DNA from 4 places in the Priestia sp. VA7 genome. Region 1 is predicted to be linked to each of the others. Evidence: riboswitches for the same ligand, from Rfam matches in the RefSeq annotation. Region 1 holds a riboswitch; each other region holds the start of a gene.

Region 1 (8,093 bases):
CCGAGAACTAAAATCTAATCCGCATCAAATTGCAAAAGTAAAAGCAATCTCTAAAGAACATTACATGATAGTAGAATCATCTAAAGGTCAAATCGAGCAGGTTGATCCATCTACAATGCGAGCTAGCGACCGATACAGCAACGGTTCATTCGTATTAGACCAAAGCGAAGCCGGCAATTTAGTTGATGTGTGGCTGGAAGAAAAATAACAAAAAAAGTAGTAAAGTTTTTAACGCTTTACTACTTTTTTTGTTCGATATTTTTAAATTAAACTATGTTCTAAATAAACAATAAGAAACATTTCCCTACTCTTTATTCCAAATAAACATCATGCACCTCCTACACAAGCTTATAAGAAACTTTTGAATGTTCCAGTTATCCTAAACATATATATATAAGAACATCTAGGAGGTGTTATAGATGAACTATTTTATTCATGTAACTCCTAAGACTAAACTTTTTGTACGGGATATTGGAAAAGGGGAACCCGTTCTTTTCCTTCACGGGTGGCCTGTTAACGCTAAAATGTACGAATACCAATTTACAACGTTGCCGGCCTGCGGTATTCGATGTATCGCTCCTGATCTTCGCGGATTCGGAAAGTCAGATGCGCCTTTCACCGGCTATTCTTATAATCAATTAGCAGATGATATTCGCATGTTAGTAGAAAGACTGGAGCTGAAAAATTATACGCTCGTAGGCTTTTCTATGGGGGGAGCCATTGCCATTCGATATATGAGCAGACATTTAGGATATGGCGTGAAGAAGTTAATTTTATTAGGAGCAGCGGCTCCAAGCTTTATTCAAAAAACTGATTTTCCATATGGACTTCCTTCTGAAGAAGTAAATACAATTATTCAAAATACGTATAGAGATCGCCCTAACATGCTTGAAGAGTTTGGCAAAAAGTTTTTTAATCAGCCTACCAGCTCAGCTTTTAAAGGGTGGTTTCAAGATTTAGGTTTAGAGGCATCCGGTCATGGAACAATTAAAACTGCGGTGTCTTTACGAGACGAAGACTTACGGGAAGATTTGAGCCAAATTTTTGCTGAGACATATATATTACACGGAAAAAAAGATCAAATTTGTCCATTTGATCTTGCAAAAGTTATGAATCGTCATATTTCATTTTCTACACTTCTTCCATTTGAAAATAGTGGACACGGTCTTTTTTATGATGAACGTGAGAAAGTAAATGACACTCTTATTGAACTCATCGCTCAAAGCTCAGCCTATAAGTAAGGATATACATTTAAAACCGAATTGGCAGCCAAATAAAAAAAGTAAAAAACCTGCACCTAACGTAATGAAGCGAAGAAGTTTAGGCGTGATAAATTTTCTTGTGAAATGAATGCTGCTGGCAATATTTAAATTCCAAAGAAGGATTCCAAAGATAATAAAGAAACTGTGAAAAAAGACTGATAGCCACGTTTGACTTTGGAGGCTTTCGCTTAAGCTTGACCCAAATACACCAAACCAAAATACAATATTTAAAGGGTTCATAAGAGCAATGAAGAAACCTGTAAAAAACGACTTATCTCTTTTAATAGAGGGTTTATTTACATCTATTGAAAAGGAACGAGAAACAGCTTGTTTCATACTTTGAAAGCCAACAAACGTAAGCATGACAAAACCAGTTGCATAAAGGAAAACAGTAACAGCATGCATCTGAACAAAAGGCGTTAACCCTATTAAAATGAGGAGCATAAATAAAATATCGGCCGTCATGCCTCCCAAACCAACTAGCCAAGAAGCCCAAAATCCTTTTGTCAGCCCTTTTTTAATCATCTCTATATTAATTGGACCTACCGGTGCTGCGAGACTAATACCTAGAATTATTTGTTTTATAGCAATCAAAAACCACTCCACAAACACAGCCTCCTTTCTAACTTGTCCAATAGTAGCTTATATATATATAGATTAGAGTTTTATAATTTAGAATCGGCATTTAGTTAAAAATGCTCATAAACTTTCTTTTCTTTAATACACATGTAACGTTGAGTTCCATAAGGAGGATTTTAATGGCATCAAAAATGCTTTTTCGAGCCAATGAGATTTTAGAGTCAACGCATGTCCCATTTTGGGGAAAAGATGCTTTTCAATATTTCCGAAGCGATATATTGTCAGAAGAAAATCCATTTCCTTGTATATTAGGGGTAGAAGGCTTTAAAAAAGATTTACTGCGGTTTTCATTTGTGACTACTCCTTATAACTACCAAGATATTAGAAATGTAGCGTTGGCACTTAGAGAATACATAGATACGTTCAAGACCATAGGTCGCTATACATCCTTTGTGTTATTCTTTAAGCCTGAACATAAAGAACGATCAATGGAAGAGTACGAAACGATGTTTTGGGATACGCTGACGTTTCTTCATCAAATTGATCAGAAGAAATGGCCGCAGGACATTCCAAAAGATCCAAAAGATCCATTATGGGAATTTTGCTTTCACGGAGAACCTATTTTTGTCGTCTGTAATACGCCTGCTCATTCTTTACGTAAAAGCCGTAAGAGCAGGGGATTTATGATTACATTTCAACCTCGGTGGGTGTTTGAAGGTATGACAGGAGATTCAAAAATAGGGCGGCATATCCAAAAGGTGGTCCGCGATCGGTTAAAAACATATGATGACGTATCTGCTCACCCTGAGTTAGGATGGTATGGACAGCAGGAAAACCGAGAGTGGAAGCAATATTTTTTACATGATGATAACAACTATACTACCGGACAGTGTCCGTTTAAATTAAAAAGGAGTGAACAGCATGGACGTAAAAAAAGCCTCTATTAAAAAAGGAGTTGGCGGAAAGTTTGAAGAAGTAATTAAAGAGCTGCTTCCGGCGTATACCGGATACGTTGAAGTACAGCACGATATTGCTTTTCAAACGCACCCATCTCATACCCATCCAACTGATGAAATTCTTCATATACTTGAAGGATCTATTTACTTTACAGTTGAACATGATACGGTTCTATGTCAGGCAGGAGATCGAATACATTTACCGAAACAAACGGTTCATTCCTCAAAAGCCGGTCCTGATGGGTGCACATACGTTATTTCCATTTTAAAATAAAGACGAAAGAAGATGATGCTTATGCTACGTTCCCGGCCAGTTCTGCTGCTTATCGATGTACAAGAAGGGTTTTATTCACCACAGTGGGGGGAAAGAAACAACCTAGATGCAGAAAAACATATGCTGACGCTACTGCAAGCATGGAGACGCCAAAATTATCCTATCATTCACGTACAGCATGCATCGGAAAATCCAGATTCTCCTTTACACCCAAGTTCGAAGGGATTTCAGTTCAAAGAAGGGTTTGGTCCACAAGAAGACGAATACTTAATTCGCAAACACGTGAACAGCTGCTTCATTGGAACAGAGCTAGACAGTTATTTAAAAGCAAATGGCTATGATACGCTTATCTTAATAGGACTAACTACTAATCACTGCGTCTCTACGACTGCCCGCATGGCTGGAAATCTAGGGTACAGGACGTACATTGTAAACGATGCAACAGCTTGCTTTGATGGTATGTCCTACGATGGAAAAACAAGGCTTCCTGCAGAAGATGTACATACATTCGCATTGTCTTCTTTACATGGGGAGTTTGCAACGGTCGTTTCTACAAAAGAGACACTTCAAGTTCTTCAAACCTTTCAATATGCTCAAAATCATAACTGATGTGCATGCGCACATCGGTTTTTTATGTAGATTATGTTTCTTAAAAGAAGTAAAATAAAGATAATTCTATACTATAAGGAGTTTGTACATATGATCATTCGTTATGCTAAAGAAGAAGATTTACCTATGCTTGTTGAAATTTATAACCAGTCTGTTCAAGCAAGTGCCGCTACTTTTGATTTAACGCCTGTAACAGTAGAGCAAAGAAGGAGCTGGTTTGATAATCATATTAGCAATGAACTCTTTCCGCTTATTGTTGCGGAAAGAGACGGGGTAGTAGCGGGCTATGCTTCGCTTTCTTCTTATCGAGATAAAGAAGCGTATATTCAAACGGTAGAGCTATCGATTTATATTGATAAAAATCAACAGGGGCATGGCATTGGAAAACAGCTTATGAAGCGGATTTTGGAATTGGCTAAAGAACTCAACCATCACGTTGTCATTTCAGGAATTACAAAAGGGAATGATATCAGTGTCAAAATGCATAAGCAATTTAATTTTACATTTTGCGGAGAATTTAAAGAAGTAGGCTGGAAATTCGATCAGTGGCAAGATGTGCTTTTTTATCAGCTTATTTTATAAGATGTATGACACCTTTACACATTGTAACGTTTTAGTTTAATGTGTAAAGGTTATTAAAATAATAAGTCATTTTATTATTTTAATACGAAAGGTGTTAGCTATCATGAATACACATTTTCAATATCAGCATATAAGAGCTATTCCAAAAAGATGGTCCAAAAAAGAACTGCATATCCAGCTGAATAGGATCAAACACAATTCTGAACTATCTACTATAGCAGCAGATCCGCTTTTTCATCTGTTAGAATGTACCCATTCGGGCCTTCAAACTAAGCAAGAAATCATAGACTACATCCAAAGCATTCCTACTCATCAACTTCCATCTTTTGTAACCCATTTAAGCAGGTTAGTTCAGCGTATTTATTATATAGAAGCTGCTGATTACTGTAATCGTCCCCTCAAAGGTTATATGCTTGTTATGAAAAATCAGCCCGCCTATATATCTCTTCATTTTGCTGATCAGATCATATAAAAAAAGCTCTCTATTCAAAAGAATAGAGAGCTTTTTTTATTCGTATTTTTTCACTGTTACTTGGCATTCTTTTAACGGAATAAGTTTTGACTTTTTCGTCCATTTGTATCCTAACCAAACAATTAAGAATAAAGGAAGTCCGATATAAGAAACAAGTACACCGTACCAGTCAATCGAATCACCCATAAACGCCGAATAGTTTTGACCTAAAATAACAACAGCACATAAAATAAAGGCAAAGATAGGACCAAAAGGGAAAAGTTTTGCATGATATGGAAGTTCACTCAAATCATGACCTTGGGCAACAAATGCTCTTCTAAAACGATAGTGGCTGATGGCAATTCCTAACCAAGCAATAAAACCAGACATACCAGAAGCGTTAAGTAACCACGTGTATACCGCACCGTCTCCAAAAAATGAAGCACCAAATGCAAGTGTACCGACAAGTGCCGTTGCAATTAAAGCATTCACCGGAACGCCTCGTTTATTTACTTTTGCTAAGAACCTTGGTGCTTTTCCATCTTTCGCTAAGTTCCACAGCATACGCGTAGAAGCATACATACCTGAGTTACCAGCAGATAAAACGGCTGTTAAAATAACGGCATTGATAGCTGATGCTGCAAACGCCAGACCTGCTCGTTCGAATATTAAAGTAAATGGACTTACTCGCACATCATCACTTGCTAATGAATCGGCTGTGTATGGAATAAGCATCCCAATAACAAAAATAGCTAAAATATAAAATAACAAGATGCGCCAGAAGACTTGTTTAACTGCGCGAGGAACCGTTTTTTCCGGATCTTCACTTTCTCCAGCTGCGACTCCAAGCAACTCTGTTCCTTGAAATGAAAAACCAGCAGCCATAAAAATACCTAAGACAGTAAAGAATCCACCGTGAATGGGTCCATCACCAAGCGTGAAGTTTTTAAACCCTGGTGCTTCATTGTTAAAGATACCAAAAATCATCATAATGCCAATAACTAAAAAGATGATAACCGTTACTACTTTAATTAACGAAAACCAAAATTCAGATTCACCAAATCCTTTTACAGAAAGGTAGTTAAGCCCAAACATAATTAATAAAAACAGGGCACTCCATAAAATAGAAGAAGAGTTTGGGAACCAAAATTTCATAATAAGGGCTCCAGCGGATAATTCAGCTGCAATTGTAATAGCCCAGTTGTACCAATAGTTCCATCCGAGAGCGAAACCAAAGGATGGATCTACAAAACGAGACGCATACGTACTAAACGAACCAGCTTCAGGCATATAAGCTGCGAGCTCCGCTAGGCTGGTCATCAAAAAGTAAACCATGACGCCAATGATAGCGTAAGCTAAAAGCGCTCCCCCAGGTCCTGCTGTGTGAATTGCTCCACCACTTGCTAGGAATAAGCCGGTTCCGATGGCTCCTCCTAATGAAATCATCGTTAAGTGGCGAGATTTCAACCCACGTTTTAATTCTTGTTGCTCTTGCATAGATAAATACTCCTTTCGAATGTACGGAAAGAGACGGGATAACATAAAAAAAGCCCGCAGTATATGTGCGGGCTTTTAAATCTGAAAACCGCGTCAACCTTCCGTGAAGATAGCTCTTCACATCACTCGCATGATGTGACAGTTCTGTTCCTGTTCGGAGACAGCCCCAGCTTAAATCAACCGAGAAGTGATCTAAACTTCGGCAATTTTTCCTTTCAAGCAACATCCTCAATGTTCTCTGCATTTCCGTTACTTTACTATTAAAAACTGCGACCTCTACCTCATCGATTAGGATGAGGGTTTTTTATATTCAATTGACATAAAAGAAGTATAACAAATACTAAAACGATTGTCATTATAAAAAATAGATTCAGAAAATAGAAACATCTTTGAAATCTCTCGAATCTATTTTGTTACATATGGTATAATGAATGTTGTCTTTATACTACATAAATATCCAAACGTACCACAGGGGGAGCCGCCGTGCTGAGAGTGAACAAATTGTTCAGACCCTTAGAACCTGTTAGTTAACGCTAGCGTAGGAATGTGGGAATAGTAGCTTATATTTGCTTACTCCTGTGTAAACCGTTTGATATGAATGATTCAAAAACAGGAGTGAGAAACGTGAATAAAGCATTACCTTTACAGGCTAAAATTGAAATAGCTATTTTTGCAGCATTGGCACTTCTACTTGATCTTTTGCCTTCAATTAAAATTGCAACGGCTGTAAGTATTTCGTTCTCCATGGTGCCTATTTTTATTATGTGCTTTCGCTGGGGAGTAAAAGGCGGAGCTTTATCTGGTCTATTATGGGGGCTTTTGCAATTGGCAACAGGAACGGCTTATATTTTAACAGCGCTGCAAACGTTTATTGAATATATTGTGGCTTTTGCTTTTATAGGTTTTGGAGGTATTTTTTCGCAATCTATTAAAACAAATTTAGCTAACAATAACAGATCAAAAGCTTTTGTTTTGATTGTTTTATCCCTTATTATCGGCAGCTTCGCACGGTATTTCTGGCACTTTATTGCGGGTATTATTTTCTGGGGATCATATGCGCCAAAGGGCATGTCCGCTCTATGGTATTCTTTTTCAATGAACGGGATTTCAATGGTAGGATCACTAATAGCCTGCTTAGTCATTCTTTCACTATTAATTCCATCCGCATCAAGAATGATTGTAACTAAATCACACTCATCATAAGCTAAAAGACTAAATCTACCAAGATTTAGTCTTTTTTGTCATTTGTCACCTTTGTTTACACAAAAGTGTGTCAGGTTTGATAACATAGTTAGTGAAATATTCAAAAAACTGTTTTATGATAATCACCATATTCAAACGAGATAAGGGATTGATAGCATGCTACAGAAATGGATCACGAGCATAGGTTTAGATATCGGAACAAGCACAACAAAGCTGATTGTAAGCAAGCTGTTAATAGCAAATCAACAAAATCAGTTTACGCTGCCAGGCTGTCAAATTATTGATCGTCGCGTAACGTATGCAAGTTCTATCTATACCACCCCTATGCTAAACGATGTTGAAATCGATGTTCAGAGATTAACGGTACTACTAGAACAAGAGTATAAGAACGCAGGAATCTCATTAGATCAAGTGGAGGCAGGTGCTGTGATCATCACAGGAGAAACGGCCAGAAAGCAAAATGCAGAAAGTATCGTTCACTATCTAGCCGAACATGCTGGGGATTTTGTTGTTGCAACAGCCGGCGCTGACTTAGAGGGAATATTAGCAGCAAAAGGATCAGGAGCAATAGACCGTTCTGCTGAAACAAATGCAGTAATTGCCAATATTGATGTAGGAGGAGGCACTGCTAACATCGCTTTATGTCAAAATGGAAAAGTGATAGAAACATTTACACTGCA
Region 2 (8,093 bases), on a different contig from region 1:
CAGAGAAATTAAAAAAATTTGTTTGGACAGCGGATATAAAAATGCTCAAGAAGTATGGAAAAACATATTTGGAATCCCTGATTATTTAGTAAAGGATTACTGGAGCAAGGGGTATCATCACATGGTTTGGAAAATATCAGCGGAAAGTACGCCGATAGTATTTAAGCTCAGTTATAACGAAGAATAAGATGTCTCCTAGAAAATAGCCGGTACGTTTCTACCGGCTATTTTCTACTGTTAAGCTGTTTACATATGTTCAATTATATATCAGTGTATTTTATTAAATATAATACCTTGACTGTCATAGTAATATGATTTAAATTATACATAAAGAGGTGATACTTTGGTATATGCAAAAATGTCTTCGGATTTACTTCGGGGACATACAGATACAATGATTTTGAAATTACTTCTCAGCGGCGATAAATATGGTTATGAAATTAGTAAGCTTATTTACACCTACTCTAAAGAGCAGTATGAGTTAAAAGAAGCCACAATGTATTCAAGCTTGAAGCGCCTGGAAAAAGACGGCCATATTCTTTCTTACTGGGGAGATGCTGTACAAGGCGGCCGCAGAAAATATTATAAAATTACAGAACAAGGAAAAAGCGTATATAAACAAAACAAAGAAAATTGGGAGCAAGCGAAAAAAATTATTGATTTATTGTTGTGAGAAAGGATGATGTTATAAATGAACGAAAAAATAAAAAATCATGTGCATAACATTTTGACTCCTTATCAGGATGTAGAAAATGTTCAAGATCTAGAAGAAGAACTATCACAGAACTTGCAGGAAAAATTTACAGATTACAAAAAAGACGGGCATAATGAAGAACAGGCTTATTATATGACAATCAATTCTATCGGTGATATCACAGAGCTGATTCAATCAATGAATGTAGAAACAAAGGAATTAAAGCAAACCGTCCCTATGGATTTTTCAAAGACCGAGCTTACAAAATCTGATTTTCGTTCTGTATCGGTGTATAAAGGGAAATTTAATGCCAGTAATTTGAATGAATCTGATTTTAGCTATGCAGATCTTACAGACAGCATGTTTAAAAGCAGCAATTTAACGAAAGCAATATTTCATCACGTTAATTTAACAGGCGTACAATTTAAATGGGCAAATTTTAAACAGGCCAGTTTTAAAGGCTGTATCTATGACAACACGTACTTTAAGCAATGTAATTTAACAGACATTGTATTTGACGAAGAAACATTTAACGGAACAATCTTTGAAGGAACATCATTAAAAAAAGCCTCATTTCGCCACGCAACTTTGCTAAATGTACAGTTTCGAGGATCAGATTTAAAGAAATCCGATTTTGAAGGTGCAAAAATGGATAAATTGACATATAACTTTTTAAAAAGTGCCAAGATAGATCTTAGTAAAGTTACGATTATTTAAAGGCAAAAAAGACCTCTCTGAAGGTCTTTTTTTATGGACATATAACAAATCTTTTTAAGAGCGAGCAGGATAGTTTATTAGAGAGCTAGAACACATTCATAATACGAACAATTACGGCAACAAGCTGAATATGAGAAGAACATAATCTTATCTTTGAAATAATAAAGCTTTTATTACTTATGCGGAGGAGTATGGAAATGTCTATATATGAAATTTGGAATGAAGTGGATCTTTATATGAATGATAAGCTTATACAACCTGACCCTATTCTTGATGAGGTATTGAAGGCAAATCAAGAGGCTGAATTACCTGCCATCGACGTATCGCCTAGTCAAGGAAAGTTTCTGCATTTGTTAGCTTCATTAAAAGGAGCTAAACGCATTTTAGAAATTGGTACTCTTGGAGGGTACAGCACGATTTGGCTAGCTAGAGCTCTTCCCAAAGACGGACAGCTAATTACGCTCGAATTAAGCGCTCAGCATGCAGAAGTTGCAAGAGCTAATTTAAAAAGAGCGGGAGTAAGCCACTTAGTAGAAGTCATTGTCGGCCCCGGGCTTGATACATTAGCTGTATTAAAGGATAAGGGAACAGATCCGTTTGATCTTATCTTTATTGATGCTGACAAGCCGAATAACCCAAATTACTTAAAGTGGGCTCTAGAATTATCGAAAAGAGGAAGTCTGATTATTTGTGATAATGTTGTTCGTCAAGGGCATGTGGTGAACTCAGAAAGTGAAGATGAAAATGTAAAGGGAATTCGCCAATTTATGAATGCTCTGGCTCAAGAAAAACGAATCAGCGCCACGGCTATACAAACCGTTGGAAGCAAAGGCTATGATGGATTCATTGTAGGGGTTGTTGAATGATAAAACTTGTATTACACCTAAAAAGAAACGGAGACATAACTAAATCTATCCAATCAACAGCTAGAAGCAAATACATACATGAAACCTACGTTCATCATCATCCTAAAAAAATCCGAACGAGCTGGATTCTCGACCAAACTCGTTCGGATTGTCCTTCAACTAACATACTTTTGTTCCAGACTCTTTTTAAAGGGGCCCCAATTTATCTGTCATTTGTTTTTCGGTTAAAAAATTAATCAATTCTCGTACAGCGAATGAACTGTAGCGTTCTTTTAACAGAATAATTCCAAGTTCCCACATCATTTCAGGATCTGCAATAGGCACGGTAGTAATATTGGGATCTTTCACTTTGGCATAAAGCGATTCGGGTAAAATAGCAATACCTAGTTCTGCTGCTGTTAATTCAATAATTAAATCCCATTGAGAACTTTTATACGCTATAGAAGGCACAAAGCCTGATTTTAAAGCATCTTGAATTAACCGGTCGTGCAGCGTAAATTCTTCACTGAACATAATGAATTTTTCATGCTCTAATTCTTTCATCCAGACGGAAGAACGTTTTGCTAAAGGATGGTTTCTATGCGCGTATAAAAGAAATCTCTCCTTAACGAACGGGTATACGTGAAAATGCTCAGCATGACCGCTTGTAAGAGGAAGCATAACAATCCCCATATCTACAAGAGCCTCTTCCACAAGTGCTTCAATTTTTTTTGCTCCAAATTCAATAAGCTCTAGAGATACTTTAGGGTATTGTACATTAAATGCTTTTGCAATCTTCGGGAAAAACAAGGTCCCGATGAGCGGAGGGACTCCCATCTTGATTTGCCCTGTTTGCAAGTTCATTAAATCTCCCAACAAGTGAGGCATGTCTTTTAACACCGACAGAGCTTTAGTTGCCTGATGATACACGACTTCTCCTGCATCGGTTAGCTTTAATTCTCTTGTTGAACGATCAAGAAGCTCAAATCCTAGTTCATTTTCTACTTTTTTGACGGCTTTACTTAAAGCCGTTTGTGACAAATGAACTTGCAGCGCTGCCTTTGTAAAATTTTTATGATTCGCTACCTCTATAAAGTATTCTAAGTCTCTGATTTCCATGTGAAACTCCATTTCTGCAAACTGCTTATCCTTTTTCTTTACTCTTTATTTTAACCACTAAATTATTTACTGTAAATGCGCTGATTAAAAAGGGGGAGGATATATCCAATGAATAAAAACAGGGAAAGGAAATGAACTAAAGTTTCTGTCGAAATTGATTTATAAAACGAATAATCTTTTTATAGAGAAAAATAGATTTTGCTACTAGCTGATGAGGAATATAAAGACTTTTGTATGTGCGTTCGGGCAAAAATGCAAAACTTATTAAAATAACTGAAAGTCCAAAGGCTGCGGCTGTAATCTCTAGCCAAGAAAACATCATATCATTCCTCCTTTTACAAACCTATTAATAGAATATGTAAAAGTTCGAAAGGAGGTTGTGCGATAGCCCCATAACGAGCGGGGTTATGAAGTTCTCTCTAAAAATAAAATGACGTTAAAGAACGCAGGCGCTGCGCTCTTTAACGTCATTTTATTTTCGTTCTTCAGCTTGATGCTCTTGTTTGTTTTGCTCAGTAAGACGTTTTTGATGAGCTTTTGTTTCTGCGCTTACGTGATTCGCATCATTCGGTTGATTTTTCTTTGAACCTCCTGCAGCGTTACTCATTAGACGACACCTCCAGTCCGGTTATGAAACATACCTATAGAATGTGCGTATTTACAGACTTTATACACCGCTATCGATATTACTGCACACGAAAAAAGCAAAGGGAGAGTCACTAAGACTGTTCCCTTTGCTTTTTTACTAGGCGACTTTATCGGTGGTGATAATTTTGTTAATCCAGTCTTTTCCTTCTGTAAACCTTGTAACAAGCATCGCTGTTACTGTATTTCCCGTACTGTTTAAAAGCGTAGCAGGGGCGTCAATAATTGTGGAAATGACCGCAATAATGGGCAGAACTTCTGGCGAAAATCCGTAAATTGTAATGATTAACATTTCGCCAATCATACCGCCTCCAGGGATTGCTCCCATTACGGCTCCAACTAAAAAGGCTACGCCTAAAATGCTCAAAATACTCGTAGCAGACGTCATATCTTTGCCAAACAAACTGAATAAGAAAACAATCTTTAGAATACCACCGATAACAGAACCATCTTTATGCGTGTTTGCTCCTAGTGGAATCACTGTTTCAGCAATATCCAGCGGCACACCCATTTTCTTTGTTGCATCTAAATTGACTGGAATAGATGCAGCAGAAGAACACGTAGCAATAGCGGTGATAGAAGGAGCAGCTGCATTTTTCCAAAACAGCTTAATTCCTGCTTTACCGCCAGCAATCCATGCGTAGAGCGTAAAGAAACCGAAATAGTAAACGATTGCAATTAATAAATAAAGAATAAATGCTCTAGCGTACCCTTGTAAGATCTTTGGTCCAAGTTCTCCTACTACAGTAGCAAAATAGCATCCTAAACCAATTGGAGCATAGTACATCACAACTTTAACAACCTTCATCGATACTTCTTGACCCGAAGTCAGAAATTTTGCCATAGGTTGTCCTTTTTCACCGGCCATTGTGGTAGCAATACCGAAAATAACGGCAAAGACAATTAATTGTAAAATATGCTCTTTCGAAAATAACTGAACAAAATCAGGTACAGTAAATGTGCTAACAAGCTGATTTAAAAGCGTCATTTTTTCAGCTGTATTTTCACTGTCACCCATCAATTCTTTAATGGCAGAAGTATCTACATTATGTAGCGGATTGTAAAGTGATGCGCCTAAAAAGCCTAAAACGGCTGAAACAGCAGCAGTGGCGACAAACACAACGGCAATTCCTAGCATAATTTTACCAAGACGTTTCATTTCGTTCATGTTTGCAATCGCCGAAGCCACACTAAAAAAGACAAGGGGAACGATAATCATGAACATCAAATTGAGAAACAAATCACCAAAAGGCTTCACGACTGCCACATCGGGTCCAATAGCATATCCTGCTATCCCGCCAATTAAAATAGCGAGAAGCAGAATAAGCGATGATCTGTACGTTTTAAATACACTTAAAACCATAGTTAGATTTCCTCCAAACAACAATAGCTTCTTTACTACGCAAGAACAGCTATTATTTGCTCATTGCATACGTAGTAACGACTGGCTTTACATCTTTACGCACCAAATCTTCGTATGTTTCTCGCTCTACAGCAAGACGAGCTTCTCCATTTTTTACAAATACAACAGCAGGGCGCGGAATACGGTTGTAATTGCTAGCCATTGAATAGTTGTAGGCACCTGTAGAGGACACTGCTAATAAATCTCCTTGATTAACGCGCGGTAAATCAATATCCCAAATAAGCATATCTCCTGATTCACAGCATTTACCCGCAATTGATACTGTTTCATCTTTTTTATCCGTCACTCTATTAGCCAAGACAGCTTCATGTTTTGCATCGTAAAGAGCAGGACGGATATTATCGGTCATACCGCCGTCAACTCCTACGTATTTTCGTACACCTGGAATCTCCTTCGTTGATCCAATTGTATAAAGCGTTGTACCTGCTTCTCCTACGATGCTTCTTCCAGGCTCAATCCAGACTTCTGGAAGGGTATAATTCTGTTCAGTTAACGTGCGGCTTAGCTTTTCTGTCAGTGCATCTACATAATACTCAACTGGAAGAGGAGAGTCGCTTTCGGTATAACGAATACCAAAACCACCACCTACGTTTAAAACTTTTACTTCAAATTCCATTTTATCACGAATGCTGAATAAGAAATCAGTTAAAATATCAATGGCGCGAGAAAAACCATCTACTTCAAAAATTTGCGAACCAATATGACAATGAATGCCTAAAAGATCGTAGTAAGGCTTTTCTAACGCAGAACTTACCGCTTTCATGGCTTGGTCATTGGAAAGACCAAATCCAAACTTGGAATCTTCCTGTCCGGTCATAATATATTCATGTGTATGGGCTTCAATCCCTGGAGTAACACGCAGAAGAATAGATGCTTTCTGTTTGCGCTCAGCTGCTAAGGCATGCAAAACTTCAAGTTCGGTAAAGTTATCAACAACAAAACAGCCAATATTTGCATCAAGAGCCATTTCCATTTCTTCAATCGTTTTATTATTTCCGTGAAAATGAATGCGTTCAGCTGGATATCCAGCTTCAAGCGCTGTAAATAATTCGCCTCCTGAGACCACATCTAGTGACATATCAAGCTTCGTTAAAAGGCTAGCCATTTCCATACAAAGAAATGCTTTCCCTGCATAGGCGATTTGATATGAAAATCCGCTTCTTCGAAAGGCTGAATGGAAGGCCTTGCATTTCGTTTCAATTAATTCTTGATCGTAGATGTATAGAGGAGTGCCGTATTGTTTTTTCAGTTCGACCGTATCGCACTGCCCAATTTCTAAATGATTGTTGCTGTTAATTTTACTCGTTCCATGTAAGTACATAATTCGTATCCCTCCATTTAAATCATTCAACTATAACTTTGAACTTTGATGGTCAGTAGAAAAACACAAAAAAGACCCGTGAAGTGATGTTCACGCGTCTTGGTTTCATAATAATAAAGTATTATTACATTCTAGGCATCAACATCTCTTCAATAGCTCTCCACAAACCAAATGGTTTGTGACAGCTCAGCATTTATTCAATACTGAACCAGTATATGAACACAATGGATGTTTATATACTTCGGCACGAAATCCCTTTTACTTATCTTCACAGACTCCATTAGTCTCCAATAAGTGACTCTTGATTTCATGCACCTCTATTCTCAGAGAGGAAAATTATATTTAAATGTAATTCCTATTATATTTCCTTTTCCTCCGTCTAGTCAATGAAAAGTTAAGGCATAGGAATATCAAAAAAAATAAATAAGAAAGCTATGAAGCTTCCAGATAGAATCCAAGCAGCCAGTGCTGTCTTCTGATGAATGATTAAAAGTGAGAACGTGACAATATTGAAGAGAAAAGAACACAGCAGCGACCATCCATAATGATGAGTGATACTGTGATTAACATAAGCAATGAACTCAATCACAGTAAATAAAAGCCCCCACAAAAGAATCCACCACAGGCTACCGCTTACATGCAGCGGCAGCCTTCCTAAAAAAACCGGTATAACAAACGGATAAATAATTAAGGTTATTCCAAGGGAAACCATTAGGTGATCGGGTAGAAAAAGGTGATCAATACCAACAGGGTGAAATACCCATACGCGGTGATGAAACAGCAGCACTTCATAAAGCAAATTCCCCGTGACGATAGTATTCTTGATACCTTCGCCACTTGCCAAATAGTAAACCAAGGATGATGAAAACTAATACAAATGAAGATTGCATGCGCTCTTCTTAAAATAATGGTTATTTCTTTTTATTTACATATTATAGAAATTTTATTCTCTCCGCTTTTATTCAGAAACTATAATAGAAAAGCCGTAAGAAACAGCGTTAAAGACGTACTACCACTATTTATGGCCTTCTTCACCCTGCTATAATCTCCGTAAAGGAACTTTTAACACTTTTGTTTACGAGATGAAAGGAGCTATATGTTAAAGGCAGAAGGACGTAAAAATAAGCTCAAAATAGCTTCACCTAGTATGTGACTTCTTTTTTTGCTATGCTAAAGTTGCGTACATATAGCATGAGAATACTAGAAGAAAGAAAAGGGTGTTTTGGTATGAAAACATACATCGTAGTTGGAGCTGGGATACTTGGAGCTTCTACAGCATATCATTTAGCAAAAGCAGAAGCAGATGTGACATTGATAGATCGCAAAGAT
Region 3 (8,093 bases), on a different contig from region 1:
GGTTCTTTCATGTCCAATATAAGCAGCAACGAAGTCCTCAGGTATACCATTTTGCAACGTACAGACGATACTAGTAGAGTGAAGATGCGGAAGCAATTGTTCTAAAGAAGCCTGATTGTAAACCTGTTTAGTTAATAAAAAAACTAAATCATATTGACCAGTAATTTCATGGGGTAACATGGCCTTTACAGGAACGCAAAGATCCATAAAGCCAGTAATCTTTGCACCGGAATGATTGAGCGCGGATACATGTTCCTTATTGATATCGATTAAATCTACTTTTTGTCCTCCTGCAGTAATTAAGGCTCCTATTATAGTTCCTAAGGAACCTGAACCCATTATTGCAATTCTCATATGTATTCCTCCCTGGAGAATGATTAATTTATTGAATGAACTCAAGTTTATTAAGTGCATTTTCTTCTACTAAAATTGATAAATAAATAAAAAGGCTATTAAAATTTAAAGTTTCAGAATAATTATAATGCTCTCTTTTAATGCCTTTTTTGTGTCTTCTTCGATCCCACACGATGGGTCGAAATTATTCAATCTACAATATTACTTTATTCAGAGGTGCTCATCCTCTCCTTTTACTCATTTTAAGGAGAATTAAAAGAATCTGACCGGATTGATGCTTGGAAAAGCAAAGAGCAGCCAAGATTTCCTAGATTATTTACCAATGCTACTTAATCCCTTCAAGCGCTTTGAATTATCCAAACCTAAAATTTCTCTAGCTTGGTTCGGAGTAGCGACATCTCTTCCTAAAGTTTGAGATAAACCTACAATTCTTTCTACAAATTGAGCGTTGGTTTTCGCCAATTCACCCTGTCGATAATAGACACTGTCCTCCATTCCTACGCGAACATGTCCCCCCATTATAATACTCATTGTGTTGATAGCTAATTGATCTTTACTTGCTCCAATTGCCGACCAAGTTGAACCGGCAGGAATACTTTCAGCTAAAAATAATAAATTCTTGGGTGTAGCTGCCATCCCTCCCCTTATACCTAAAACAAACTGAAAATGAAAGGGGGAGTCGATGAAGCCCTTTTTAGCAATTCGCAAGGTATTATCAATCATACCGACATCGAATATTTCAATCTCAGGCTTTATCTCATACTCCTTCATTTTTTTTGCCAAGCGCTCCAGAAAATTAGGTGAATTAAGAAATACATCACTACCAAAATTCATTGAACCAGCATCAAAAGTTGCCAACTCAGATCCTAATTCACATACTCGAAGACGATCTTCATCGTTCATGGCCACTCCACCAGCTGTCGTTAAGTTAATAATAATATCGCATTTATCCTTTATGCGATTAACGACTTCTACATAGGTACCTAAATCAAGAGAATTATTTCCGTCTTCATCTCTTACGTGAATATGGGCTATAGACGCCCCTGCTTGCCACGCTTCATAAACAGAATCGGCAATTTCCTTTGGAGTAAAAGGTACATAAGGAGTATGTTTGCGAGTTGTCTGAGCCCCAGTTGGAGCAACAGTAATAATTAATTTTTCCAAAAAAACCCCTCCATTTGTTTAACATTACTGGTGTTTTAGCGAAACGTTTCGATGAAAACATAACATAAAAGTCACATAAATAATAAAAAATAACCAAATTTTATTATTAAATTCCTATTTTACAAGCTTTTAAAAAGTTTTAATTTAAATTTGATAAATATATTAGCGAAACGTTTCGTCAATACTTATTATAATTTGTTAGCGTTTGCAAAATCAAGAACTTTCTAAAGAAAATTCAGAATATTATTGGTGATCTACCCCCTACTATCGAAATAATAAGCAGTTACGTGCGATGATACTCTATATTTGTTTAACAATTTAGTTACTTATATTACATACTAATACTTAGACAACATTCAGAGTCTTAGAATCTATAAAAACAAGAAAATTAGCATGAAATTCTTCGGTATCACACCCACAAAATATTAAAAGAACCAGGACTATTAAATGGTTTAATAACCATAAAAAGATGAATGCATACGTTAGTATTGATTGATATTCTGTGGTTTGACTCTACGATACTCCTTTACAAAGAAAAAATTAATAAGCAAGCTGTTAAATATTAAGACAAATTAAAGACGCGTCTCTATAACGACTGTTATAGAGACGCGTCCATCAAATATGTGAATACGTTTTTGAAAAACAATTTTTAGCTTTTCAATGATGCCTGTGTTTTTACTTCTTAGTATCAATGACATTAAATTAATTTAACCCCTTTAACTTTCTTATATTGTTACCCTAAAGTTGATTTAATAAAGTTTATCAATCTTATTTTTTTTATATCCACAGCTTTCGCGAACTACTAAAGATGGGGTAAGTATGATTTGTCTAGCCCGAGTTTCATCTTTTTCTTTGATCATTTCCAATAGAAACTCCATGGATATTTTACCCATATCATATGTAGAATGGTCAATACTGGACAAAGGAACAAGGAAATTTTCAGAAAAGGAATTGTTATCATTTCCAATAACTGAAATGTCCTCTGGAACACGAATACCAGAATCTCTTAGCCCCTTTATCACTCCGAAAGCTATTATGTCACTTGCAGTACAAATGGCCTCTGGTAATACTTCCACTTGCTCAATCATCTTTTTTACATTGGTATATCCTGATTCTAAGGAATATTCTCCATCAAAGATAAGCATTGGATCAATATCCAATCCATTTAGAGTCATGCAACTCATAAATCCTGCTTTTCTTTCTCTCGCAGTATTGATTCCCAAATCACCTCCCAAAAAAGCGATTCTTTTATAGCCTTGTCTTACTAAATGATTAACTGCTAGCTCAGAAGAGAGTGGATTATTAACTCCGACAAAATTTTTATCATAAAATGAGGGTTTTCTATTGATTAAAACATATTTTAATCCTGATTTTTCAACTTCATTTAGATCCTCCGAATTAGCAATATTAGCTAATAAGAGACCGTCAACCTGCTTTTCCAGCATTAGTTCTAAATAAGTCAAAATCTTTTTATGTCCATTTGATACATTACACAGGATTACATTGAAATTATTATTAAACGATACATCTTCTATACCTTCGATCAATGGGGGATAAAAGGGATTTGAAAGATTTGAAACTATGACACCAACCGTGTTAGTTCTCTTTTTTTTCAAGCTTCGTGCTACTGCATTTGGTTTATAATTTAATTCTTTAATTGCCTGCATCACTCTATTGGTAAGTGCCGGACTGACATATGCTGATTGATTAATTACAGCTGACACGGTAGAAAGGGAAACATTAGCTTTTTTAGATATATCCTTCATTGTAGCCATTTAAAAACCTCCAGGCGAAACGTTTCGATATCTTTAATCTATAATAAGCTGAGAGCGATTGCAATTTAATAGTATTATTTCCAATTTAAAATAGCTTTTTCACTGCAAACATAGCAACGAGACTAGAAGGGGTAAATTTACAATTAATCTTTGTCATGTATAAATTAAGGGCAAGCTAATTTTCATTGGCTTACCCTTACCTATAGCATGAAGTACAAAAAAGGCTCGTTTATTACTTTCTATTGACAGGAGTCATGTCCACTCCTTCTTCATACTTATTTTAAAAACTAAAAAAGAAACTATTTATAAATAAAATCTGTTGCTTGTTTATTTATTAAATTCAGCAGGAGCTGAAATATTCTCAAGAACTTTTCCTGTTTCTTTATTTGAAGTATTACTTACCGCTAAATCTCCCAAAGAAACCATTCCAATGAGTTTTCCGTTTTCTACAATAGGAAGTCTGCGTATTTGATGCTGAGACATGAGATATGAAGCCTGCTCTACAGACATGTATTTTGTACCGGTAATGACATCAGTATTGATCATTTCAGATATTTGTGTGTTCGCATTAAAATTATTAGCTAATCCCTTGACAACTAAATCACGATCCGTTATTAAGCCTATTAGCTTATCATCTTCACAAATTGGAATAACTCCTACATCTACATTCTTCATCATATTAGCTATCTCACCACATGAACTTTTAAGGTTACCTGTCTCAATATTAGAAGTCATCACTTCTGTTATATTCATAGCAACTCCTCCTTTATTTAATCATTGTCTTACTTCACTTGATTCCCGCACCTCATCTTCTAAAACGTCCATTTGAGTTTTAGGATACAAAGCTTTAGGTTTTAATGAGAAGAAAATGGTGAATGGATTTGAAAAATTCATCGCATTTTATTGGACAGTAAAAAGGTGTAAGAATGATAGGAAACGAGGTTTTAATAAAAGAGCACAACCCTTTGGTTCGTAATAAATTTATACTTTTCTTCTTCTCATCTTTATACTTTTACAAAAGAGTTATTCGAAGCTATTTTTCATTAAATTGAAATATTAAAACTATTATATAAATTGTATAATTTAGTAGTATAAAAACTACTAGAAAGGAATTACACACTATGTTATGGTTTATATCTGCTTTAGGGACAGCTGTATGCTTCGGAGTAAACAATACTTTATTTAAATGGGGTGCTCTTCAACATTTATCTAAAGTGTGTATTCAACTTTTCTTTTATTGGATTTCTTTTTTTATCCTCTTATTATTTATTCTTATTAAAGGAAGTTTTGAATTTCACATTTTACCTATTTTAACGGGGGCACTAATCGGTATCTTAAATGCCAATGGCAATATCCAAATGTCGAAAGCCTTTGAGAAAGGACCTGCGAGTATTACATCTACCATTATTGCGATGAATACAGTCATTGTTGTTATAGCTACATCCTTATTATTTCCTCAATCCATTCCTTTAACAAATTGGATTGGTATCGTCATTATTATATTGGCAGCTTGTATTATTCAGTATCAACCAAACAAAACGGCACACATAGAGTATAAATTATGGATTTTGAGCTGCTGTTTAGCTCTTCTATCTATCGGCACAGTTGGTGTTATTATGAAATTCAGCACGTATCAGCACTTTAGTATGGGTGAAATGCTTGTTTCAATGTATGGCGGAGGAGCTGTCTATTTAAGTTTATTAGCTCGGAAAGAATTTAAAAAATTAACTGCATATAAAATTGAAATAAAGATAGGTATACTAGTTGGTATATTAAGTACGATTGGTTACAGCTGTTATTTATTCGCCCTAAAGGAAGGTCCATCCAGTGTGGTTTATCCAATCATTAGTTTAAATTGTATTGTTGTTTTAATTGGGAGCTTAATTATCTTTAAAGAGAGACTTAAAAAATATCAATTAATAGGAATTATTCTTACTCTATGCGGAATCGTGTTGACTAAGATATAAGTTCTTGCACCAATACCGACAGAAGAATGAACATATAGTGAAATGGGTCTCCCTCTGGATGGCAACTGAAGATGTATATAGTATACATACATAAAAAAACAGAAAAACTCCCCCAATGCGTTAAGGGAGTTTTTCTATTTTTAGAAGTTAGCTAAATGATGATTCATCCATCTTGAGCTTTGGGTACCAATCTTGCCTTAATGTATCGATTGAATCGGTCGTTTTAGCTATGCTCTCTCTCCTAACCTGTTTTTATTTATTTCAACAGGTAGCGTTAATGCCGCTAGCTTGCAGAACTTTTTCTAGTGCACTTTGCTCTTTATTACTTAAAGGAACCATTGGCAAACGAACACCGCCAACTTGTATTCCATTTAGATTTAATGCAGCTTTTACTGGTGAAGGACTTGGCGCAATAAATAATGCTCTCATAATTGGAAGCAGATTGCGATGTGTAGCAGCAGCTTTTTGGACATCGCCATTTTTGAAGGCATTAATCATTTCTTGCATATCATTGCCAATGATGTGGGAAGCAACTGAAATAACTCCTGCCCCGCCAATTGCTAATACTGGTATTGTTAACCCATCATCGCCGCTGTATAGTGTAAAGTCGCTAGGTGTTTTGCTAATAATCTCTGCCATGGCATCCAAGTTGCCACTTGCTTCCTTAATTGACACAACATTAGGGATCTCTGATAGACGAACAACTGTTTCAACAGAAATGTTAACTATGCTTCGCCCTGGGATATTATAAAGCATAACTGGTAGAGAGGTTGATTCGGCAATCGTTTTAAAATGCTGGTACAAGCCTTCTTGAGACGGCTTATTATAGTATGGAGCAACGAGCATAATACCATCGACTCCTGTTTCCTCTGCAAGTTTCGTTAAGCTCATCGAAGCTTGCGTGTTGTTTGAGCCAGTTCCAGCGATGACGTGGACTCTTCCAGCAGCAGCTTCTACAACACATTTGAATAATTCAATTTTTTCTTCTGTGGTTAATGTTGGAGACTCTCCAGTTGTACCAGCTACAACTAAGCCGTCTGTGCCATTTGTAATTAAATGCTCAACCAACGTTTTCGTCGCGTTAAAGTCAATTTCGCCATTCTGATCAAACGGGGTAACCATTGCTGTTAATACTTGGCCAAAATTCATAACTACACACCCTTTATAAAATTTTTAAAATTAGAGGGGTCAGAGCCATTCATAAGAAACGCAAAAAAGCAGCAACGAGGGATTCGTTGCTGCAGTAGAAACAATATTTATCAAAAATAGTTTCCGTGCGTAAGATAGCCCTCCATACAGTTTCCCATATGACAGTTCTGTATTTATTCAACAGCAGAACCAGCTTCAAGAACATGAGATTCTTTCAGCTTCGGCAAATACCCCTTTCCACAATTGTCATTGGATCTCATTCTCCTCAAATTGTATACTTATGATCTTTGCACCTCTATCCTCACTTCAAAAAATATTGAAATAAGAAAATATTTAATTGAATTTAATATAACAGTAAATTTCCTTTCACGCAAGAATCATTTAAGTATAATTTTATGGACACCATGTAATTAAGTCCTTACCCTTATTTTTGAGAGAATGCCTCCGGATTATTGACTCAAATCCAATCGACTACATTTAGTACTTTATAATATTCATTTTCTTTTGCGCTAATATAATAATCCTTTTGTTTATAGTTCATATCTCCAATCCTCTTTTGGTTATTTATGAACTATAAATTTTTTCATAAGATAGCATCAAATTTAGACTGTATCTCTTATTTCCTTATAACATCTACATTGGTTTAAATAGTTTATAATATCTTGGTTATTTACTTCTTTGATATTATCTCCAAAAAGTTCAACGGCACTTTCTAAACGTTCCCTTTTATTATCAATCGTTAGTACATATCGAAGTGCATCAACTACTGGTGCATTATGGTATGTACGACGAACGAAATATTCTTCGATTGCCTTATTTAAGTATTCTGACTCAGCCTTTCTAAATTTAGTTTCTGACCTTTGAAGGTTCTTTACCTCCATCTCTATCATAAATCCCTCATCCTCTCCGATTTAATTTACTATTTTATTCCCCTACTAGAAGTAAAATAAAACTTAGTTTGTATACAAATAATATATTTTCTCAAAATAAAAAACACCTGTGAAGACAGATGTTTTTTGTAAACTTAACATATTAAAGGAGAAACGATTCGTCAGCAAAAGGAGGAATCTGATTAGGTACAGTATGTGCTCATTTTTCGTATTTATACGTGTTCGAATTAAAGAATAAAATGAGGTTAAGCAAACCCATTGATGTTCGATTTTTGTAAGGTTAAAGGATAGATTAATTTTTGACGAAGTGAGTTATAGAATGTAGTCAAGTTATTGGTGAGGAAATATAGCTTTATCTTTTAATTGATGCATCACAAGGACATACTAAAAAATGAGGTGATAACATGGAAATAAATCGAGCTAAACAAATTCTTTCTTCCCCCAAGGAAATTGATGTTCATTACCACGGAGTTCCTATTTGGATTAAAAGTGTAGATGAAACATCAAGTATGGCTACCGTTCATGCGAGAGGAACACATGATGAAGCCCGTATGGTTCCAGTCCTTGATTTAGAAGAAAAATAAAAAGTCGGAAAGAAAGAATGTAGTTTTTTACATTCTTTTCTTCCATCTCCAAATAGAACCCAATAACTGATACCATATTTCTGTAAGCTTTATTTATAAGAAAAAAGAGGTGCAGCATGAAAGAGAAAAAAGAACCAAAACTTAGAAGTGGCGAGCTAGAAAATGCGGAACTAAAAGGCTATTATGGAATGGATCCTGAAACTAGCCTTC
Region 4 (8,093 bases), on a different contig from region 1:
TCACAAAACATTTACACAGGTAAAAGTACCCTTTTAAAAGGTATATTATGGATTTTTTATCTTTACATCTAACTCTTTTTACCATAATAAAGATCCTCTTACATTTTATTAAAAAAATGCGTGAGAGGTTTTTTAGATTTGTATATAATAGTAGTAAAGAAAGAGGGGAAACCATGAGCAATTTACAAACAGAATCACAGCAAGAACTTGAAGAGACGATGGAAACATCAGAACCTAATGTCACAGCTGAAACAGAGGGAACTCTTGATCACGTTTCATATTTCGGATACAGCCTTTTGCGTGATGTGTTAATTCCAGAGCTTCTTGGAGACGAGACGAATGCCATTTCATACTGGGCAGGAAAACACCTTGCGCGGAAATACCCGTTAAATACAATGGATGAAATCGTCGCTTTTTTTAAAGCAGCTTCCTGGGGAACACTGACACTTGCAAAAAAAGATAAATATTCACTAGAACTTGAGTTATCAGGTGATGTGGTCAGCAAAAGATTTCAGCAGGAAACTTGTTCGTTTCATCTTGAGTCAGGATTTGTGGCTGAACAGATTCAGCGTCAAAACAACTGCCTAACAGAAGCCTACTTAACACATAAAGAAAAGAACGGAAAAGTGCTGATTTCCGTGCAGTGGGACCGAAAAGATATCTTACCTACCGAAACACGCGCGGAGCGTTATAAAAAGTAGGAAATACGTATATAAAAGACGTGGAGATACCACGTCTTTTTTCTCTTCTTTATACTTGCACTGCTTGCTGCTCTTCTAATTCAAATGCTATGTGAAGCGTCTCAACAGCTTTTACCATATCAGCATGCGGTACAACTGTAGATACTTTAATTTCAGACGTGCTGACCATCTTCACTTCAATTTTCTCTCCTGCCAGCACTTCAAACATTTCCGCTGCAACGCCTGGATTAGAAATCATGCCAGAGCCAACAATTGATACTTTAGCCAGACCGCTTTCATGTTCAATACGCGTATATCCTAAAGTAGATTTATACTCTTTTAAGACGGCAAGAGCGGCGTCTACGTCTACGGTTTTAATAGAAAATGAGATAGAGAGACGATTATTAGCGGTTACGTTTTGAATAATAATGTCCACATTTAACTGTTCTTTTGCTAATGCTGTAAAAATAGTAGAAAGAGTTTGCAACTCGTTGTTTAACCCTTCAATTGTTACTCGTGAAATATTATCTTCAAACGCAATTCCTCTTACGACCAAGTTTTGTTCCATTGAAACTTCCTCCTCAACAATCGTTCCATTCTCGTTTTCTAAGCTTGAACGCACTTCTAGCGGTACCTGATAATTTTTTGCAAACTCAACAGCGCGCGGATGCAGCACCCCTGCTCCCAAATTAGCTAATTCTAACATTTCGTCATATGAAATAGAGTGAAGCTTACGAGCATCTTCTACATAGCGCGGATCTGTCGTAAACACTCCTGTTACGTCTGTATAAATATCACATTTTGCAGCTTTTAATGCTGCGGCAAGAGCTACTGCCGTCGTGTCAGAGCCGCCTCGACCTAATGTTGTAATGCTTCCATCTTCTGAACAGCCTTGGAATCCAGCTACTACTACGATTCGGCCTCTATCTAATTGGCTTTGAATACGAGTCGTGTCAATGTGCTGGATTCGTGCATTGCTGTGAACTGCTTCCGTCTGGATACCAGCTTGCCAACCTGTTAGCGAAGTTGCTTCATACCCTTTATATTGAAGGGCCATTGTTAACAGGGAAATCGTTACTTGTTCTCCAGTTGTAAGAAGCATATCCATTTCGCGTTTGCTTGGACTGTCCGTAATATCACTTGCTAATTTCACCAGTGCATCTGTAGTTTTGCCCATTGCCGATACAACAACTACTACTTGGTTACCGCGCTCTGCTTCTTGAATAACACGGTTTGCTACATTTTGGATACGTTCAACAGAACCAACAGATGTTCCACCAAATTTTTGAACGATTAATGCCATAATTTTGTTCATTCCTTTTCAATAAATTTGCATATGCAGGATGATGAGAAGCTAAATTTTTTTACTCAGACAATAAAAAAAGCAATGAGATGAGCTCTCATTGCTTAACGAACGAAAATTATAAAATATAACCGTCCACTGCCGTGAGATAGCTCTCCAAGAATCTACATCTTGACAATCCTACGTTTATTCAACGCAGAACCAGCAATCATTACTATGAGGTAATGTTCACTTCGGCAAATTTCCCTTTCCGCATCATTCATAAGAGCTCATACCCTTCCTGATACGTACTGATTAAATTTGCACCTCTATCTTCACTTCATTTGATGAAGTGTCGTATGAAATTAGTTAATAGCTTATCAAATATTTTCTATTATTTCAAGACTATTTTTGCAATGTTTCATAAATTTTTTCAGCGATGTTTTGAGGAACACCTGAATTTCGAATATCATCAACCGTTGCTTCTTTCAATTTTTTCACGGAACCAAAATACTTTAACAAAGCTTTTTTACGCTTTTCGCCCACTCCCGGAATATCGTCCAGAACAGACTGAAAAGCAGACTTAGAGCGCACTTGACGGTGGAAGGTAATCGCAAAGCGGTGAACTTCATCTTGAATTCGCTGAAGCAAATAAAATTCTTGACTATTGCGTTCAAGCGGTATGATTTGAGGAGGCTCACCAATCATCAGGTTGGAGGTTCTGTGCTTATCATCTTTGACAAGACCTGCTGTAGGCACTAAAAGTCCCAATTCATTTTCGAGAACGTCCTGTACTGCAGCTAAATGCCCTTTGCCTCCATCTACAACAATTAAATCTGGAAGCGGAAGACCCTCTTTTAACGCTCTGGAATACCGTCTGCGAACGACTTCTCTCATGGAACTGTAATCATCTGGTCCCTTTACCGTCTTAATTTTATATTTGCGATATTCTTTCTTTTCCGGTTTCCCATCAACAAAAACAATCATCGCAGAAACGGGATCTGTCCCTTGAATATTTGAATTATCAAATGCTTCGATCCGATAAGGAACGGCAATTCCAAGCTCTTCTCCTAACCGTTCAACTGCGCCAACCGTGCGCTCTTCATCTCGTTCAATTAAATAGAATTTTTCACTGAGCGCAATTTTTGCATTTTTACACGCAAGTTCTACTAATTCTTTCTTTTTGCCTCGCTTTGGATGCTGAACCTCTACTTCCACTAATTTCTCAGCCAACTCTGCATCAATCGTTGCTGGAACCATCACTTCTTTTGGCTTAATATTTTTGGCATAAAACTGACCGATAAAAGTTAAGAAATCTTCTTCTGGCTCTTTATAAAAAGGAAACATAGAAACTTCTCGCTCAATTAACTTCCCTTGGCGAATAAAGAAAACTTGAACACACATCCAGCCTTTATCATAAGAATAGCCAAACACATCTCGATTAACAAAATCATTAAACGTTACTTTTTGCTTTTCCATTGTCGCTTCGATATGAGCAATTTGATCTCGATATTCTTTAGCCCGTTCAAAGTCAAGTTCTTCTGAAGCTTTTAACATTTTTTCAGTTAACTCTGTTTTGACATGCTCATATCCACCATTTAAAAACCGCGTGATATTTTCAATAATTTGTTTGTTTTGCTCTTCTTTTACTTCTTTTATGCAAGGAGCTAGGCATTGCCCGATATGGTAATACAAACAAGGCCTGTCTGGCATGGTAGAGCACTTTCTTAATGGATAAATGCGATCAAGAAGCCGCTTTGTTTCATTTGCAGCTTGAACGTTAGGATAAGGACCGAAGTATTTCCCTTTATCTTTTTTTATTTTTCTTGTAATAACAAGTCGGGGCTGTTTTTCAGCTGTAATCTTAATAAAGGGATAACCCTTATCATCTTTAAGCATGATATTGTATTTTGGATCATGCTTTTTAATTAAATTCATTTCTAAAATAAGCGCTTCTAAATTAGAAGATGTGACGATATATTCAAAATCGACAATGTCGTTTACAAGTCGAAGCGTCTTTCCGTCATGAGATCCGGTAAAGTAGGAGCGCACTCGATTTTTTAATACTTTTGCTTTTCCTACGTAAATGACCGTTCCATATTTATCTTTCATTAAGTAACAGCCGGGCTGATCCGGTAAAATAGCCAGCTTTTCTTTTAAATAATCGTTCATATTTTTCTCCTTCCTCTTCTCTTACTCTGTCCATCTATACATTCGCTTATGAAGCGTAACCTACATTCTTTCCTGCCTTACAATACATGCACATAAGCCGGATTTATGGCGGTGTTCCTTACATCTAGTATAAAACAAACGAACGCATATTCGCTAAATAAAAGTATTCCCAAAAGAGAAAAAGTGGAGAAAAAGAAAAAACCTAGCCTGAGCTAGGTTTTGACTTACGCGTGTTTATTAATTAATTCTGTTAATGCTTCTTTTGGTTGGAAACCAACTACTTGGTCAACTTTCTCTCCATCTTTAAATAATACTAAAGTTGGGATACTCATAACACCAAATTTTCCAGCCGTTTCTTGGTTTTCATCAACGTCTACTTTCACGATTTTAACTTTATCGTTAAGTTCGCCATCGATTTCTTCAAGAACTGGAGCAATCATTTTACAAGGTCCGCACCATGGTGCCCAAAAGTCAACAAGCACTAGGCCTGATTTAATTTCATCTGTAAAGTTTTTATCTGTAGCATGTGCAATAGCCATTTTAATTCCTCCTAAATATATGCAATATCCAAATTCTACTCACAGTATATCACCTTCAAATAAGGTTTGCTAACTTTTTGCTTACATTTATACTGTTTATTCTCCGATCTAGTTTGTACAATTTGCCTAAAAATATGCGTAGAAAATTTCGCTTTCCACGTAATAAAAGAGATTGAGACCTAACTAAATCAACCGAATCTAAAAGCGAACAGATTGGATAAATAAGCTCGTACAAATCACTTGTTCCACCGCTGTTGATTTCCGTGCAAGACTTCGCTTTCCGCGGGAGTCTTCGCCTTGCCCTCCAATCACCAGCTAAAAGCAACTACGTCCATGAAAAAATCCGAACGATTAATCGTTCGGATCTTCCTTCAACAAAAATACGTTTGTCCTAGCCTCTTTTACTATTTACGCAGACTGCACTTTCAGCTTTTTAAATTCTTCCGTTAACAGAGGCACCACTTCAAATAAATCTCCAACGATTCCGTAATCAGCTACTTTAAAAATATTTGCCTCGGGATCTTTGTTAATGGCAACAATAATTTTTGAATTTGACATGCCGGCCAAATGCTGAATGGCTCCCGAGATTCCGCAGGCAATGTATAAATCTGGTGTGACTACTTTGCCCGTCTGACCGATCTGAAGAGAATAGTCGCAGTAATCTGCATCGCACGCTCCGCGAGACGCCCCAACAGCTCCATTTAACACGTCCGCTAGTTCTTGGAGAGGTCCAAAACCTTCCGTGCTTTTTACACCTCGACCACCTGCAATCACGACTTTTGCTTCGGATAAATCAACCCCTTGCGTTGCTTTCCGTACAACTTCTTTTACAACTGTACGCAGGTTTTTGATTTCAACATTTAAATCCTCTACATGGCCTGTACGTCCCTCATCTTTTGCAAGCGGTGAAATATTATTTGGACGAATCGTGACAAACGTAAAAGCATCGGTCATGATTTTCTTTTCAAATGCTTTACCAGAATAAATTGGGCGGGTGAAGACTACTTGATCCCCTCCAACTTCTACATCTGTCACATCTGAGATAAGTCCTTTGTCTAAGCGAGCTGCCAGTTTTGGCGCTAGATCTTTGCCAAGAGCCGTATGGCCAAATACGATAGCTTCAGGCTGTTCACTTTCAATGATGGCTAATAACGCCTGAGCATAACCATCCGATGTGTAAGCAGCTAAATCTTCATGCTCCGTCACAACAACTTTATTCGCTCCGTACGCAATAAGCTCTTCACTTAAAGCTTTTACGTCCTTTCCTACTAAAGCTGCAACAATTTCCCCACCGTCAGCTACAGTAGACGCTGCGGAAATCGCTTCAAACGATACGTTTCGTAATCCCCCATCACGTGCTTCTCCTAGAACTAACACTTTGCGTCCCATTGCAATACCCCCATTGTTTTGACTTTTGACTTATTAAATGACTTTTGCTTCTTTATGCAGTAAATTGACCAGTTCTGTCACTTGATCTTTTATATCTCCTTGTAGTACGCGTCCTGCGTCTTTTTTCGGAGGCAAATAAATTTCAATTGTCTTTGTTTTTGCTTCTACATCATCTTCATCTAAATCTAAATCATCCAATTCCACTTCAACCAACGGTTTCTTCTTGGCTTTCATAATCCCTGGAAGAGATGGATAGCGAGGTTCGTTAAGTCCCTGCTGAGCTGTTACTAAAAGAGGAAGCGACGTTTCGATAACCTCGGCGTCACCTTCCACATCGCGTACAACAGTCACTTTTTCACCTTCGATATCCAATTTTGTAATCGTCGTAATATAAGGGATTTCTAACTGTTCTGCTACGCGCGGCCCCACTTGGCCCGAACCTCCGTCAATCGCTACGTTTCCTGCCAAAATTAAGTCAGGAGATTGTTCTTTTAAGTACTGTGCCAGCAGCCTAGAAGTCGTGTACTGATCGCCATCTTCTATGTCATCTTCCGTATTGATTAAAACCGCTTTATCTGCTCCCATAGCCAAAGCTGTTCGGAGTTCTTTTTCTGATTCTTCCCCTCCTACACTCACGACCGTAATCTCCCCACCATGCTTTTCCTTTAGCTGAATAGCTTCTTCAACTGCATACTCATCGTAAGGATTAATAATAAATTCAGCCCCATCTTCAACAATTTGACCATTTTTTAATGAAAGTTTCTCCTCTGTATCGAATGTTCTTTTTACTAACACGTAAATATTCATTCAATTCCCCTCCTAAGCTTATTTTCCTAAAAATTTAGGCTGGCGCTTTTCAATAAAAGCAGCTACGCCTTCTTGAGCATCCCGGCTTTTGAATACGCTTCCAAAAAACTGCGCTTCTTTTTTGATACCGCTGTAATAAGCATCTGTTTTTACATGCTGAAGCAGCTGCAAGGTAGCTTTAACAGAGATTGGGCTTTTTTTGGCAATTTTTCTAGCAAGTAAAAAAGTTTCATTGATAAGCTGACTTTCTTCAAAAGCTGCATTTGCCAATCCTAACTCCACTGCCTCGCTTCCGGATATTGGATCACTTGTCAGCATCATCTCACAAGCCTTATGAACTCCTACATAACGAGGTAATCGCTGAGTTCCTCCAAATCCTGGTATAATCCCTAACTGAAGCTCAGGCAAGCCCAGCTTAGCATTTTCTGTTACCAAACGGATATGGCAGCTCATAGCAAGCTCCAACCCTCCGCCTAAAGCAGCTCCATGAATAGCTGCAATCACTGGTTTTGGGTAATTTTCAATATACTCAAAGAGCTCTTGACCGTTAACAGCAAGCTTCTCGTATTCTTTTTCCTGCTGAAGTGATGTGAATTCTTTTATATCAGCCCCGGCACAAAAGAATTTCCCTTCACCTTTAATGACGATAACCCTTGTCTCTTTGCTATCTTCTAAATGTTTTAAAACACTTGAAAGATCTTTTAATAAATCTTGAGACAAAGCGTTAGCAGGTTGTCTATTCAACGTAATGAAGCTTATTGCATCAACAGTTTCAACCTGGATAATCTCCATTTGTTTACGCCACCCTTTCTTTCTATTTTCATTACCTTGCGCTTTTCCCCTCGCAGGGGAGCAGCAGGCTCACTTACGATTATGAGCCGCTGCAGCCGTTTAACAGCAGGGAATGGACTTTATCTACCGATTCTATTAGACCATATCGATGATCGTTCATTACCCATGTTGTGACAGTTTCATCAATCGTTCCAAAAATCATCTGTCGCGCAAGACGAATATCTATATTTTCAGAAAACTCACCCGTTTCGATTCCTGTCTGCAAAATAGAATCAATGAGAGTCAGATAATCTTTTAATACATCGTTAATTTTTAATCTTAAATCTTTGTTCGATTGACGCAGTTCGAGCTGTGTCACTGTAGCTAAATGATGATCCTCCGCTAGAAACGAAAAATGTTTGTCAATTAACACATGAAGTTTTTCTGCCGCGG

The links. A riboswitch is a leader RNA that binds a small molecule or an ion and turns the genes downstream of it on or off. The one in region 1 is predicted to bind lysine.
Region 2: linked by a shared signal. The riboswitch ahead of lysA (diaminopimelate decarboxylase) and the one ahead of AC0C45_RS17510 (amino acid permease) in region 1 are both predicted to bind lysine.
Region 3: linked by a shared signal. The riboswitch ahead of dapA (4-hydroxy-tetrahydrodipicolinate synthase) and the one ahead of AC0C45_RS17510 (amino acid permease) in region 1 are both predicted to bind lysine.
Region 4: linked by a shared signal. The riboswitch ahead of AC0C45_RS00970 (aspartate kinase) and the one ahead of AC0C45_RS17510 (amino acid permease) in region 1 are both predicted to bind lysine.

The regions. Positions count from the first base shown of each region.
Region 1 covers NZ_JBVQPN010000003.1:905,464-913,556, forward strand. Annotated here, with positions in the region: gene parC (DNA topoisomerase IV subunit A) at 1-208, shown strand, start outside; gene AC0C45_RS17475 (alpha/beta fold hydrolase) at 420-1,241, shown strand; gene AC0C45_RS17480 (LysE family transporter) at 1,227-1,868, opposite strand; gene AC0C45_RS17485 (YqcI/YcgG family protein) at 2,021-2,788, shown strand; gene AC0C45_RS17490 (cupin domain-containing protein) at 2,763-3,071, shown strand; gene AC0C45_RS17495 (cysteine hydrolase family protein) at 3,093-3,680, shown strand; gene AC0C45_RS17500 (GNAT family N-acetyltransferase) at 3,771-4,262, shown strand; gene AC0C45_RS17505 (hypothetical protein) at 4,366-4,734, shown strand; gene AC0C45_RS17510 (amino acid permease) at 4,771-6,210, opposite strand; lysine riboswitch at 6,313-6,497, opposite strand; TPP riboswitch at 6,672-6,772, shown strand; gene thiT (energy-coupled thiamine transporter ThiT) at 6,805-7,413, shown strand; gene AC0C45_RS17520 (ethanolamine ammonia-lyase reactivating factor EutA) at 7,570-8,093, shown strand, end outside.
Region 2 covers NZ_JBVQPN010000004.1:640,410-648,502, forward strand. Annotated here, with positions in the region: gene AC0C45_RS21090 (GNAT family N-acetyltransferase) at 1-187, shown strand, start outside; gene AC0C45_RS21095 (PadR family transcriptional regulator) at 344-673, shown strand; gene AC0C45_RS21100 (pentapeptide repeat-containing protein) at 692-1,411, shown strand; gene AC0C45_RS21105 (O-methyltransferase) at 1,591-2,277, shown strand; gene AC0C45_RS21110 (LysR family transcriptional regulator) at 2,464-3,375, opposite strand; gene AC0C45_RS21115 (hypothetical protein) at 3,512-3,697, opposite strand; gene AC0C45_RS21120 (hypothetical protein) at 3,848-3,982, opposite strand; gene AC0C45_RS21125 (dicarboxylate/amino acid:cation symporter) at 4,121-5,383, opposite strand; gene lysA (diaminopimelate decarboxylase) at 5,436-6,764, opposite strand; lysine riboswitch at 6,910-7,092, opposite strand; gene AC0C45_RS21135 (hypothetical protein) at 7,159-7,608, opposite strand; gene AC0C45_RS21140 (NAD(P)/FAD-dependent oxidoreductase) at 7,992-8,093, shown strand, end outside.
Region 3 covers NZ_JBVQPN010000002.1:1,077,744-1,085,836, reverse strand. Annotated here, with positions in the region: gene AC0C45_RS12005 (ketopantoate reductase family protein) at 1-354, opposite strand, end outside; gene AC0C45_RS12000 (beta-keto acid cleavage family enzyme) at 667-1,518, opposite strand; gene AC0C45_RS11995 (LacI family DNA-binding transcriptional regulator) at 2,268-3,293, opposite strand; gene AC0C45_RS11990 (CBS domain-containing protein) at 3,621-4,046, opposite strand; gene AC0C45_RS11985 (DMT family transporter) at 4,415-5,260, shown strand; gene dapA (4-hydroxy-tetrahydrodipicolinate synthase) at 5,522-6,409, opposite strand; lysine riboswitch at 6,537-6,715, opposite strand; gene AC0C45_RS11975 (hypothetical protein) at 7,012-7,299, opposite strand; gene AC0C45_RS11970 (H-type small acid-soluble spore protein) at 7,704-7,883, shown strand; gene AC0C45_RS11965 (hypothetical protein) at 8,000-8,093, shown strand, end outside.
Region 4 covers NZ_JBVQPN010000001.1:174,441-182,533, reverse strand. Annotated here, with positions in the region: gene AC0C45_RS00975 (YslB family protein) at 174-701, shown strand; gene AC0C45_RS00970 (aspartate kinase) at 751-1,983, opposite strand; lysine riboswitch at 2,125-2,302, opposite strand; gene uvrC (excinuclease ABC subunit UvrC) at 2,368-4,134, opposite strand; gene trxA (thioredoxin) at 4,359-4,673, opposite strand; gene AC0C45_RS00955 (electron transfer flavoprotein subunit alpha/FixB family protein) at 5,082-6,062, opposite strand; gene AC0C45_RS00950 (electron transfer flavoprotein subunit beta/FixA family protein) at 6,096-6,869, opposite strand; gene AC0C45_RS00945 (enoyl-CoA hydratase) at 6,888-7,661, opposite strand; gene AC0C45_RS00940 (TetR/AcrR family transcriptional regulator) at 7,741-8,093, opposite strand, start outside.